3 regions of the uncultured Pseudoxanthomonas sp. genome follow, and region 1 is predicted to be linked to each of the others. Evidence: predicted binding sites of a transcription regulator. Region 1 holds the regulator's gene; each other region holds the start of a gene.
What was found. Region 1 encodes HrcA, which represses chaperone genes, less so after heat shock. Its sites were predicted from a motif close to TTNGCACTCNNNNNNNNNGAGTGCNAA; they were not measured.
Positions count from the first base shown of each region.

Region 2: the regulator HrcA is predicted to act here: its motif matches at 1,180-1,206, upstream of rpoH (RNA polymerase sigma factor RpoH).
Region 3: the regulator HrcA is predicted to act here: its motif matches at 1,619-1,645, upstream of Q0907_RS17285 (co-chaperone GroES).

Region 1 covers NZ_CANMLQ010000001.1:1,214,837-1,218,201, reverse strand. Annotated here, with positions in the region: gene dnaK (molecular chaperone DnaK) at 1-690, opposite strand, end outside; gene grpE (nucleotide exchange factor GrpE) at 799-1,317, opposite strand; gene hrcA (heat-inducible transcriptional repressor HrcA) at 1,360-2,409, opposite strand; gene recN (DNA repair protein RecN) at 2,501-3,365, shown strand, end outside.
Region 2 covers NZ_CANMLQ010000003.1:137,971-141,335, forward strand. Annotated here, with positions in the region: gene Q0907_RS10095 (dipeptidase) at 1-123, shown strand, start outside; gene Q0907_RS10100 (metal-dependent hydrolase) at 190-1,032, shown strand; gene rpoH (RNA polymerase sigma factor RpoH) at 1,218-2,096, shown strand; gene Q0907_RS10110 (hypothetical protein) at 2,173-3,365, shown strand, end outside.
Region 3 covers NZ_CANMLQ010000010.1:40,587-43,951, reverse strand. Annotated here, with positions in the region: gene Q0907_RS17295 (protein-disulfide reductase DsbD) at 1-1,147, opposite strand, end outside; gene cutA (divalent-cation tolerance protein CutA) at 1,152-1,487, opposite strand; gene Q0907_RS17285 (co-chaperone GroES) at 1,693-1,986, shown strand; gene groL (chaperonin GroEL) at 2,118-3,365, shown strand, end outside.

The DNA.
Region 1 (3,365 bases):
CAGAAAGGTGTCGCCGTTGGTCGCCAACACTTCGAACTGCTTCTCGCCGTCGACATTGGCGATCTCGATGATCGACACGTCGAAGGTGCCGCCACCCAGGTCGTAGACGACGATCTTGCGGTCAGCACCGCCTTCGCCCTTGTCCAGGCCATAGGCCAGCGCGGCCGCGGTGGGCTCGTTGATGATGCGCTTGACGTCCAGGCCGGCGATCTTGCCCGCGTCCTTGGTCGCCTGGCGCTGGCTGTCGTTGAAGTAGGCCGGCACGGTGATGACGGCTTCAGTGACGGTCTCGCCCAGGAAGGCTTCCGCCGTCTTCTTCATCTTTTCCAGCACGCGCGCGGAGATCTCCTGCGGCGCCATCTTCTTGCCGTCGCTGGTCTGTACCCAGGCGTCGCCATTGTCGTGCGCGACGATGCCGTAGGGCACCAGGTCCAGGTCCTTCTTCACTTCCGCGTCGGTGAACTTGCGGCCGATCAGGCGCTTCACCGCGTAGAAGGTGTTCTTCGGATTGGTCACGGCCTGGCGCTTGGCCGAGGCGCCGACCAGCACTTCACCGTCCTTCGTGTACGCCACGATCGAGGGCGTGGTGCGGTCGCCTTCCGAGTTTTCGATGACGCGGGCCTTGCCGCCGTCCATGATCGCCACGCACGAGTTGGTCGTGCCGAGGTCGATGCCGATGATCTTGCCCATGGTGGTTCTCGCTCCCTAGCAAATTCTGTTTGGATCCGGCGCTCGGCCGGGTGGATGGTCCCGATATAGGGGTGCGATGGCGCCGTTCAAGCGCCGTCGCGCAGACGTTCAGTCGTGCTTCGCCACGACCACCAGGGCCGGGCGCAGCAGGCGTCCGTTGAGCAGGTAGCCCTTCTGGAACACCTGCACCACGCTGCCGGGCGCGGCGCCCGGCGCATCGGCCTGGCTGATCGCCTGATGGTGTTCGGGGTTGAAGGCATCGCCCGTAGGGTCCAGCAGGGTCAAGCCGTTGTCGCCGGCCACCTTCAGCAACTGCTTGAAGGTCAGCTCCAGTCCGTCCTTGAGGGGACTCGGCTCGGCGCCTGCCGCGGCCAGGCCGGCGTCCAGGCTGTCGAAAACGGGCAGCAGGTCGCCCAGCAGGCGTTCGTTGGCGAACTTGCGGGCCTGCTCGATGTCGCGGGCCACGCGCTTGCGCTGGTTCTCCAGGTCGGCGCGCTCCAGCAGCGTAGTGGCACGCAGCTGGTCGAGTTCATTGCGGAGGGTTTCCAGCTCGGCGATCAGCGCGCTGTCGGTGTCCTGCGGGTCGTGGCCCTGGTCCAGGTCGGAATCGTGGTCGTGTTGGTTCATTTCGGGTCCCATCGCGGCAAGTCCGGCCGCCCAAGCCCCAACCTATGGGGCCGGCGCATCCGGATTCAAGGCCGCACCCAGTACATCGGCCGCCGCCTGCACCACCGGAATGACCCGGTCATACGCCATGCGCGTGGGCCCGATCACTCCCAGCACGCCGAGCACCTGCCCGCCCGCCATGTAGGGCGCCGTCACCACCGACACGCCATCGTGCGGCGCGAGCCCGGTGTCCTCGCCGATGAAGATGCGCACCCCCGGGGCGCGGATCGTGCGCTCGAGCAGTTGCAGGATTTCGCGCTTGCGGGCGAACGCCTCGAACAGGTCGCGCAGGCGTTCCAGATCGGACAGCTCCTGCACCCCCATGAGCCGGGTCTGGCCCGCCAGCACCACATCGTCGCCCGGCGGCGTGAGGGCCTGTTCGGCCAGCTCGATCGACTCGGCCAGCAGGCCTTCCATCTCCGTCTGCGCGCGGCGCAGGTCCCGCAGCAGGTTGGCCCGGATTTCGGCCAGGGGTCGCCCGGCGAACTGGGTGTTCAGGTAGTTCGCGATGCGCTCAAGTTCCGACCGCTCGTAGGGCCGACGGGTCTCGATGACCCGGTTCTGCACATCGTTGTCGGCGAAGACCAGGATGGCCATCACCCGCTGCCCATCCAGCGGCACGAAATCGATGTAGCGGAAGGCGAACTGTTCGCGCCGGGGCACGCTGACCACGCCGACGAAGTGGGTCATCGCCGACAGCAGTTCCGAAGCGTTGCCCAGCAGTGCCTGGGTCCCCGTCCCCGTGGCCAGTTCGGCCCGCAGCCGCGCGACTTCGCCGTCCCCCAGCGACTTCACCTGCACCAGGCTGTCCACGAACACCCGATAACCCTGGGCGGTGGGAATGCGGCCGGCCGAGGTATGCGGGGAACTCAGCAGTCCGACCTCTTCCAGCTCGGACAGGATGTTGCGGATGGTCGCCGGGCTCACCTCCAGCCCCGCATGGCGGGCCAGCGTCTGCGACCCCACCGGCTCGCCATCGCGGATGTAGCGCGAGATCAGCGTCCGCAGCAGCTGGCGGGCGCGCGGATCCAGCGGGGGCGATGGCGGATGCATGCCCGCTAGATAACGTCGCTCCCCCTTCTTTGCAAGCCGGCGCGCCCGGGACGTCTCAGACGCTGAGCCGCCACCGCTTACAATCCGCCGCATGCTCAGACATCTCGCCCTCAAGGATTTCGCCGTCGTCCGTGCGGCCGAACTGGAATTCGGCGACGGCATGACCGTCATTTCCGGTGAAACCGGCGCCGGCAAATCGTTGCTGGTCGATGCGCTGGGGTTCCTGTCCGGCCTGCGTGCAGACAGCGGCGTGGTCCGTCATGGCGCCGAGCGGGCGGAGCTGTCGGCCGAATTCTCCCCCTCGACCGGGTCGCCAGCACAGGCGTGGCTTGCCGAGAACGAACTGGACGACGACGGCCAGTGCCAGCTGCGCCGGGTGATCCGTGCCGACGGCGGTTCCCGCGCGTGGATCAATGGCCGCAGCGTGACGCTGTCCCAGCTGACCGAACTGGCCGCCCGGCTGGTGGAAATCCATGGCCAGCACGAACACCAGGCGCTGCTGGCCCGCAACAGCCAGTTGGACCTGCTGGACGCCTTCGCGCGCAACGACCGCGAGCGCGCCACGGTACGCGACGCGGCGCGATCCTGGACTGCGCTGCTGCGCGAACGCGAACTACTTTCGGGCCAAGGCGATGTCTCCGACCGCATCAACTATCTGGAACACCAGCTCTCGGAGTTGCAGCGGGAGGATCTTTCGCCGGCTGCGCTGGAAGCGCTGGTCGCCAGCCATCGCAGGCAGGCGCACGCGGCCGGCCTGATCCAGGCCTGCGATGCGGCCCTGGGCGAACTGGCCAGCGACGAAACGCCCTCGCTCACCCGGCAGTTGCAACAGGTGCGCGCCGATCTCGGGCGGCAAGCCGAGCACGAGCCGCGCCTGCGCGAGGTGGATGCGCTGCTCGACGGTGCGGCGATCCAGATCGAGGAAGCACTGTCCGTGCTTGGCCAGGTGCGCGACG
Region 2 (3,365 bases), on a different contig from region 1:
CCCCGGATCACGGACGCACTGCTGGCGGCCGGTTACACCGAGCAGGATGTCCGAAAGATCTGGAGTGGCAACCTACTGCGCGTGATCAGGGAAGCGCAAGCGATCGCATCCGCGGACCGTTGAGAACGCTCGACGATCGGCGTGCGGTCTTGCAGACGAATGTGACGGAGGCTTCGGGAGACAGGTGTCATGGAAGAGACGATCACCGCCCGTCGATTCATCGCCACGCTGGGCATGGACATCCCGAGGCATTGGCTGCCCGGCAATGAGGTGGTGTCGTCGTTGCTCAACGCGTACACCATTCTGGTGCCTGCCAACGAGGCGTTCTATATCCGAACGCTCAACGGGTGTCTGCCGCGCATCCCGGACGGCGCGCTTCGTGCGCGTTGCGAGGCCTTCCTCCGCCAGGAGGCGCAGCACGGGGTCGCGCACAAGCGTTACTGGGCAAATCTCGACGCGCAGGGTTACGCCTACCGTGGCGTGGAGCGCGTCGTGGAGCGATGCGTCTTCCGTGTGATGGATCGCCTCGCGCCCTTGTGGTTGCGCGTGTCGCTGGTGAGCTGCGTCGAGCATATCAATGCCTATCTGGGTTACGAATTCCTGAGCCAGTCGATCCTTGCAGACGCCGACCCGCGCCTTCGCGATCTGATGGAATGGCATTTCGCCGAGGAGATCGAGCATCGGGCAGTCGCATTCGACCTGCTCCAGGCGGTATCACCCTGCTATCCCGTGCGGATGCTGGGTGCGGCGATGACCGCCACGCTGTTCCATCTTCTGTTGACTGGCCTCGCAGGGTGGCTGCTCGCGCAGGATCGCCTGTTGTGGCGAAGGGCGACCCGGACACAGTTGATCAGTCATCTGGGGGCCGGACACGAGATGGGGCGCAGGTCGTTCGAGCACCTGCGTGACTACCTGGCGCCGCGGTTCGATCCTTACTGCTTGCCCGGCGCGGACGCGCTGGCGGCCGCCGTGCTGACGCGTCTGGGTGCGGAGCATTCGCCGTCCGTGGTCCCGATGGCGCCCCGAAACTGAACGATTGCCCGCTAATCCGCTTCCGCGGGTTACCGGCAGCACTGATGTTTGCGGCATATCCAAGTTGTTGATTAATAATCAATTTCATGCCTGGCGTTGAGGGTCCGGCTGTTGCAGGACTGGAACAATTCGGAACTTCCGGCACGGTTAGCAGTCGAACCCCCCGACTGCTAACATCCATGCCCATGAGCCAGAACACTCCCACTACCGCCCTGGTCACTCACAACCTGCCGATTCCCAGCGCGCTGGGTTCGCTCGACGCCTATATCAGCGCCGTGCACCAGATCCCGGTGCTGACGGTGGAAGACGAGCGTGCCCTCGCCAATCGTTACCGTGACGAGGAAGACCTTGATGCCGCGCGCGAGCTGGTGCATTCGCACCTACGCTTCGTCGTGCACGTGGCGCGTGGCTACAACGGCTACGGCCTGCCGCTCGGCGACCTGATCCAGGAAGGCAACATCGGCCTGATGAAGGCGGTGAAGCGCTTCGACCCGGACATGGGCGTGCGCCTCGTCAGTTTCGCGGTGCACTGGATCCGCGCCGAGATGCACGAGTTCATCCTGAAGAACTGGCGCATCGTGAAGGTCGCCACCACCAAGGCGCAGCGCAAGCTGTTCTTCAACCTGCGCAAGTCCAAGACGCGCCTGGGATGGATGAATGCCGAAGAGGTCAGCGCCATCGCCAAGGACCTCAACGTGTCCGAGCGCGAGGTGATGGAGATGGAATCGCGGCTGTCGGGGCGGGACATCGGGTTCGATGCGCCGTCGGACGAGGACGAGGACCATGCGCCCCCGTCACCCGCCAGCTATCTGGTCGCGCGCGACGAAGATCCGTCGCAGGCATACGAGCGCGCGGACAGCGAGGATAACCAGCTCGAGTTGCTGCGCGAGGGCTTGGCCAATCTCGATGACCGCTCGCGCGACATCATCAAGCGCCGCTGGCTGGATAGCGAAAGCAAGGTCACGCTGCAGGAGTTGGCCGACGAGTACGGCATTTCCGCCGAGCGCGTCCGCCAGGTCGAAGCCAATGCGCTGAAGAAGATGAAGGCGCTGTTCGCTGCCTGATCCAGGCATGCGCGAGTCGTTACCGGAGAGGCCCCATCGGGGCCTCTCCGCTTTTGTGGCGGGTGGATCGGCGGATGTGGTCCACTACGCCGCGACCCGCCGTGGGCGGCGCGGCAACCAGAAGGAGCAGGGCATGGGGTGGGGCAACAAGCGGCATTGGATCTTGGCATTGGTGGTGATGTGGGGAGCGTGGGGTGCGTCTGTCGTGCCGGCCCTGGCGGCGGACACGGGCAACCTCCCATCCGAGGGGCGAGAAGGCGGTGTGCGCTTCGGCATCGATCGCGAAGAGTACGACGCACAGGCGCGTGCGGCGATGCAGGTGGATCCCGTCGTGGCTGCGCATCTCGGTGCGATCCGCAAGATCTCGCTCGATGACGCCGCCAGCATGGACGAGCCCGGCCCGGACGTGCTGGTGTTCGACGTGGAAGGCAGCCGCGGCAAGGGGCGTGTTACCGCGCGCTTCATCACGGTCAGCGCCACCCAGGAAGCATTGGGACCCGGTGTCCTGGTCATGGCCGACGGCACGGAGCATACGATCACCGGCAGCGCCGATGCCCTGGCGGCGGAAGACGGCAGCCACGATCACCACCACCATGACCACGACGAGGACGTCGAGGCGGGGGCCGGTCTCTTCATCCAGCAGGCACGCGAAGCCGCGCAGCGCTATCCCGTGATCCAGCAGCACATCGGCCGAATCAGCGCCTTCGAGATCGACAGCGACGCTTCGGGCGCGGCGCCCGGCATGAACGCCTTCGTGTTCGATGTCGTGGGCGACAAGGGACGTGGGCGGCTGGAAGCCGACTTCATCACCGTCAGTGCCGATACCGAACGCCTCGGCAAGGGGGTGCTGACGCTGGCCGATGGCCGGCGCGTGCCTTTCGACGGCGAACCGCGCGGCGAGGATGAGCCTGCCGATGACGAAGGTGCCGGCGGACTGTTCGGCGACATGCAGGACAATATCTTCACGCGCCAGGCGCGCGTGGCCGTGCAGCGCTCGCCCATGGTGCAGGAGCACATCGGCACCCTGACGGCGTTCGACTTCGACCTGGCGGGCACGGGGGAAGCTGACGGCGCGAACGAGTTCGTGTTCGACCTGGCCGGCGACAAGGGCAACGGACGCATCCTCGCGGAGTTCATTACCGTGGACGCCGACACGGAGCGCCTCGGCAAGGGCGTGCTCACGCTGGCCGATGGTCGTGAATTCGCGTTCGAGGGTGAGCCGCCGGCGACAGGTGAACTGGACGCAGCGCGTGTCGATACCGACCGTGG
Region 3 (3,365 bases), on a different contig from region 1:
TCAGGTTGAGGATCAGGCCGCCCGCCAGTGCCAGCGCGAGTGCGACGAGCAGTGACATGGCGCCGCCCTGGTTGCGTGCCAGCACGTCTGCCGGAGGAAGTGTCCGTTCGACGTCGGCCGCAACGGGTGAGGTCGTCGCGCCCGCGACGGGAACCGCGACCTGCGTGCTCGCGGGGGGCGTCTCGCTCGTCGGCAGCGCTGCGACGGCGGCGGGCGCCGGCACGTCCGGCATGGTGGCCGGCGTCACCGTACCGGCGGGGATCGACAGCTTCACCCGTCGCGTCATCGGCGGATAGCAGATGCCGTTGGTCTGGCAGCCCTGGAACGTGACGCGCAGAGTCGCCTGTGCGGCCTTTGCGTTCTCCCGCCTCAACGGCACCGGCACTTCGGCCTGGTCGAAGTAGACCGTGACCTCGCCGAAATGCGCGTCGCGGTGCGCCTTGCCCGTCGGCCAGCGTGGCGCCTGCAGGGCGATGCCCGGCGCGCCTCCCAGCGCCATCGACGTGCGGTCGCGGTAGACGTAATAACCGCGCGCGGGGGTGAAGCGCAGCAGCAGCTCGTTGCCGTTGAAGGCAATCGCCTCGAACGCGAACGCCTGTTCCTCCGGCAGCGGCAGTGCGTCCATGCCGGCCTGCGGCTGCTGGCCAAGCAGGCCGCCGGTGAGCGCACCGGAACCCAGCGGCACGAAGGCCTCGCCGGCGGCGGGCGGCAACGCCACCGTCAGCGTGCGCGTCTGCGGCGGGTAGCAGATGCCGGCGTCGGCACAGCCCTGGTACTTGATCTTCAGCGTGACGCGGTCGGTCGACGCCGTCGGCTGGCCGGGCAGGGTGGCGAGCAGCTCGCCGCGGTAGGTTTCGACGTCGCCGAAGAACTCGTCGCGGTAGGCCTTGCCCTTCGGCAACTGCAGGGGCCGCGCGGCGAAGCCGGGATCGGCGCCCACGCTGGTGCGATGCCGGTAGAGGTAGTAGCCCTCGGTGATCTTCCAGCGGATCTCGATCCTGTCGCGCGTCGGCGCGGTAGCTGTCAGCACGAACGCTTCGTCCACCGGCAGCAGGTCGTCCTGGGTGATCGCGGCGGAGGCGGCCGGCGCCAGCAGCGAGGTCAGGGACAGCAGCAGGAGGGAGAGCAGGGCGCGGATCGGCGTCATCGGATCACTCGGAGGCACGGGCGTGGGCCCGGGTTTCGGCGGCGACCCAGTCCAGGTAGGCGGGCAGGCCGGCGGCGGTTTCGACCGCCAGGATCTCCGGCAGTTCATACGGGTGGAGTTCGGCCAGGCGCGCCATCAGGTCCTCGCGGCGGTCGCCGGAGGTCTTGGCCAGCAGCTGGACCTCGGTCGCCTGTTCCACGTCGCCCTGCCAGCGGTAGGTCGAGACCACACCGGGCAACAGGCTGACGCAGGCGGCCAACCGCTCTTCCACCAGCGTCCGCGCCAGCCGCTGGGCGGTGTCGGCATCCGGGCAGGTGGAGAGGATAAGGAAGACGGGCATGGGCCGGCGATTATCGCAGACCGGCCCAGACGGCCCTGGCGAAAAAATTTTTCGACCGGCCCTTGAAAGCGCATGGCCCCCACCCAACATAGGACGGCATCCGGCGCTGCCGGGTTTTTGTGTCCGCGTCGTTGGCAGTCTCTCCCTGGGACTGCTAACATCGCCGCCCCTTTCCTAGTCCAATCAATCACTTAAGAGGATTGACATGAGCAACATCAAGCCGCTGTACGACCGCCTGGTGGTCAAGCCGATCGAAGCCGAAGAAACCTCCCTCGGCGGCATCATCATTCCCGACGCCGCGAAGGAGAAGCCCACCAAGGGTGAAGTCATCGCCGTCGGCGAAGGCAAGTTCGTCGAAGCCACCGGTGGCGTGCGCGCCCCGAAGGTCAAGGTCGGCGACAAGGTGATCTACGGCCAGTACTCCGGTTCCGCCTACAAGCAGGATGGCATCGAGTACAAGATCATCAAGGAAGACGACGTTCTCGCAATCCTCGGCTGAGCCGAGGCGGGATTGGGGATTGGGGGTTCGCAGTAGCGCAACCGCGTTGACGATCCCACTCCATCCGATTTCCCGCTGCCCGACGTTTCCCGAATCACTCATCACGAATTACGAATCACGGAGTTTTTCCAATGGCAGCCAAAGATATCCGTTTCGGTGAAGACGCCCGTACGCGCATGGTGCGCGGCGTGAACATCCTCGCCAATGCCGTCAAGGCCACCCTCGGCCCGAAGGGCCGCAACGTCGTGCTCGAGAAGAGCTTCGGCGCCCCGACCATCACCAAGGACGGCGTTTCCGTCGCCAAGGAAATCGAACTGGCCGACAAGTTCGAGAACATGGGCGCGCAGATGGTCAAGGAAGTCGCTTCCAAGACCTCCGACAACGCCGGTGACGGCACCACCACCGCCACCGTGCTGGCGCAGGCGTTCATCCGCGAAGGCTCGAAGGCCGTCGCTGCCGGCATGAACCCGATGGACCTGAAGCGCGGCATCGACCAGGCCGTGAAGGCCGCCGTCGAAGAGCTGAAGAAGCTTTCCAAGCCGACCGCCGACGACAAGGCGATCGCCCAGGTCGGCACCATCTCGGCCAACTCCGACAGCAACATCGGCGACATCATCGCCGAGGCCATGAAGAAGGTCGGCAAGGAAGGCGTGATCACCGTTGAAGAAGGCTCGGGCCTGGAGAACGAACTCGACGTCGTCGAGGGCATGCAGTTCGACCGCGGCTACCTGTCGCCGTACTTCATCAACAACCAGCAGTCGCAGCAGGTCGAATTCGACGACCCCTTCATCCTGATCCACGACAAGAAGGTCTCCAACGTCCGCGAACTGCTGCCGGTGCTCGAAGGCGTCGCCAAGGCCGGCAAGCCGCTGCTAATCGTGGCCGAGGAAGTGGAAGGCGAAGCCCTCGCCACGCTGGTGGTCAACACCATCCGCGGCATCGTCAAGGTCGCCGCCGTCAAGGCGCCGGGCTTCGGTGACCGCCGCAAGGCCATCCTGGAAGACATCGCCACGCTGACCAACGGCACGGTGATCTCCGAGGAAGTCGGCCTGCAGCTCGAGAAGGCCACCATCAACGACCTGGGTCGTGCGAAGAAGGTCGTGATCTCCAAGGAGAACACCACCATCATCGACGGCGCCGGCGATGCCGAGCGCATCCAGTCGCGCATCAAGCAGATCAAGGCGCAGATCGAAGAGACCTCTTCGGACTACGACCGCGAGAAGCTGCAGGAACGCGTGGCCAAGCTGGCCGGCGGCGTGGCCGTGATCAAGGTCGGCGCTTCGACCGAGATCGAGATGAAGGAAAAGAAGGCCCGCGTCGAAGACGCCCTGCACGCCACGCGTGCGGCGGTGGAAGAAGGCGTGGTCCCCGGCGGTGGC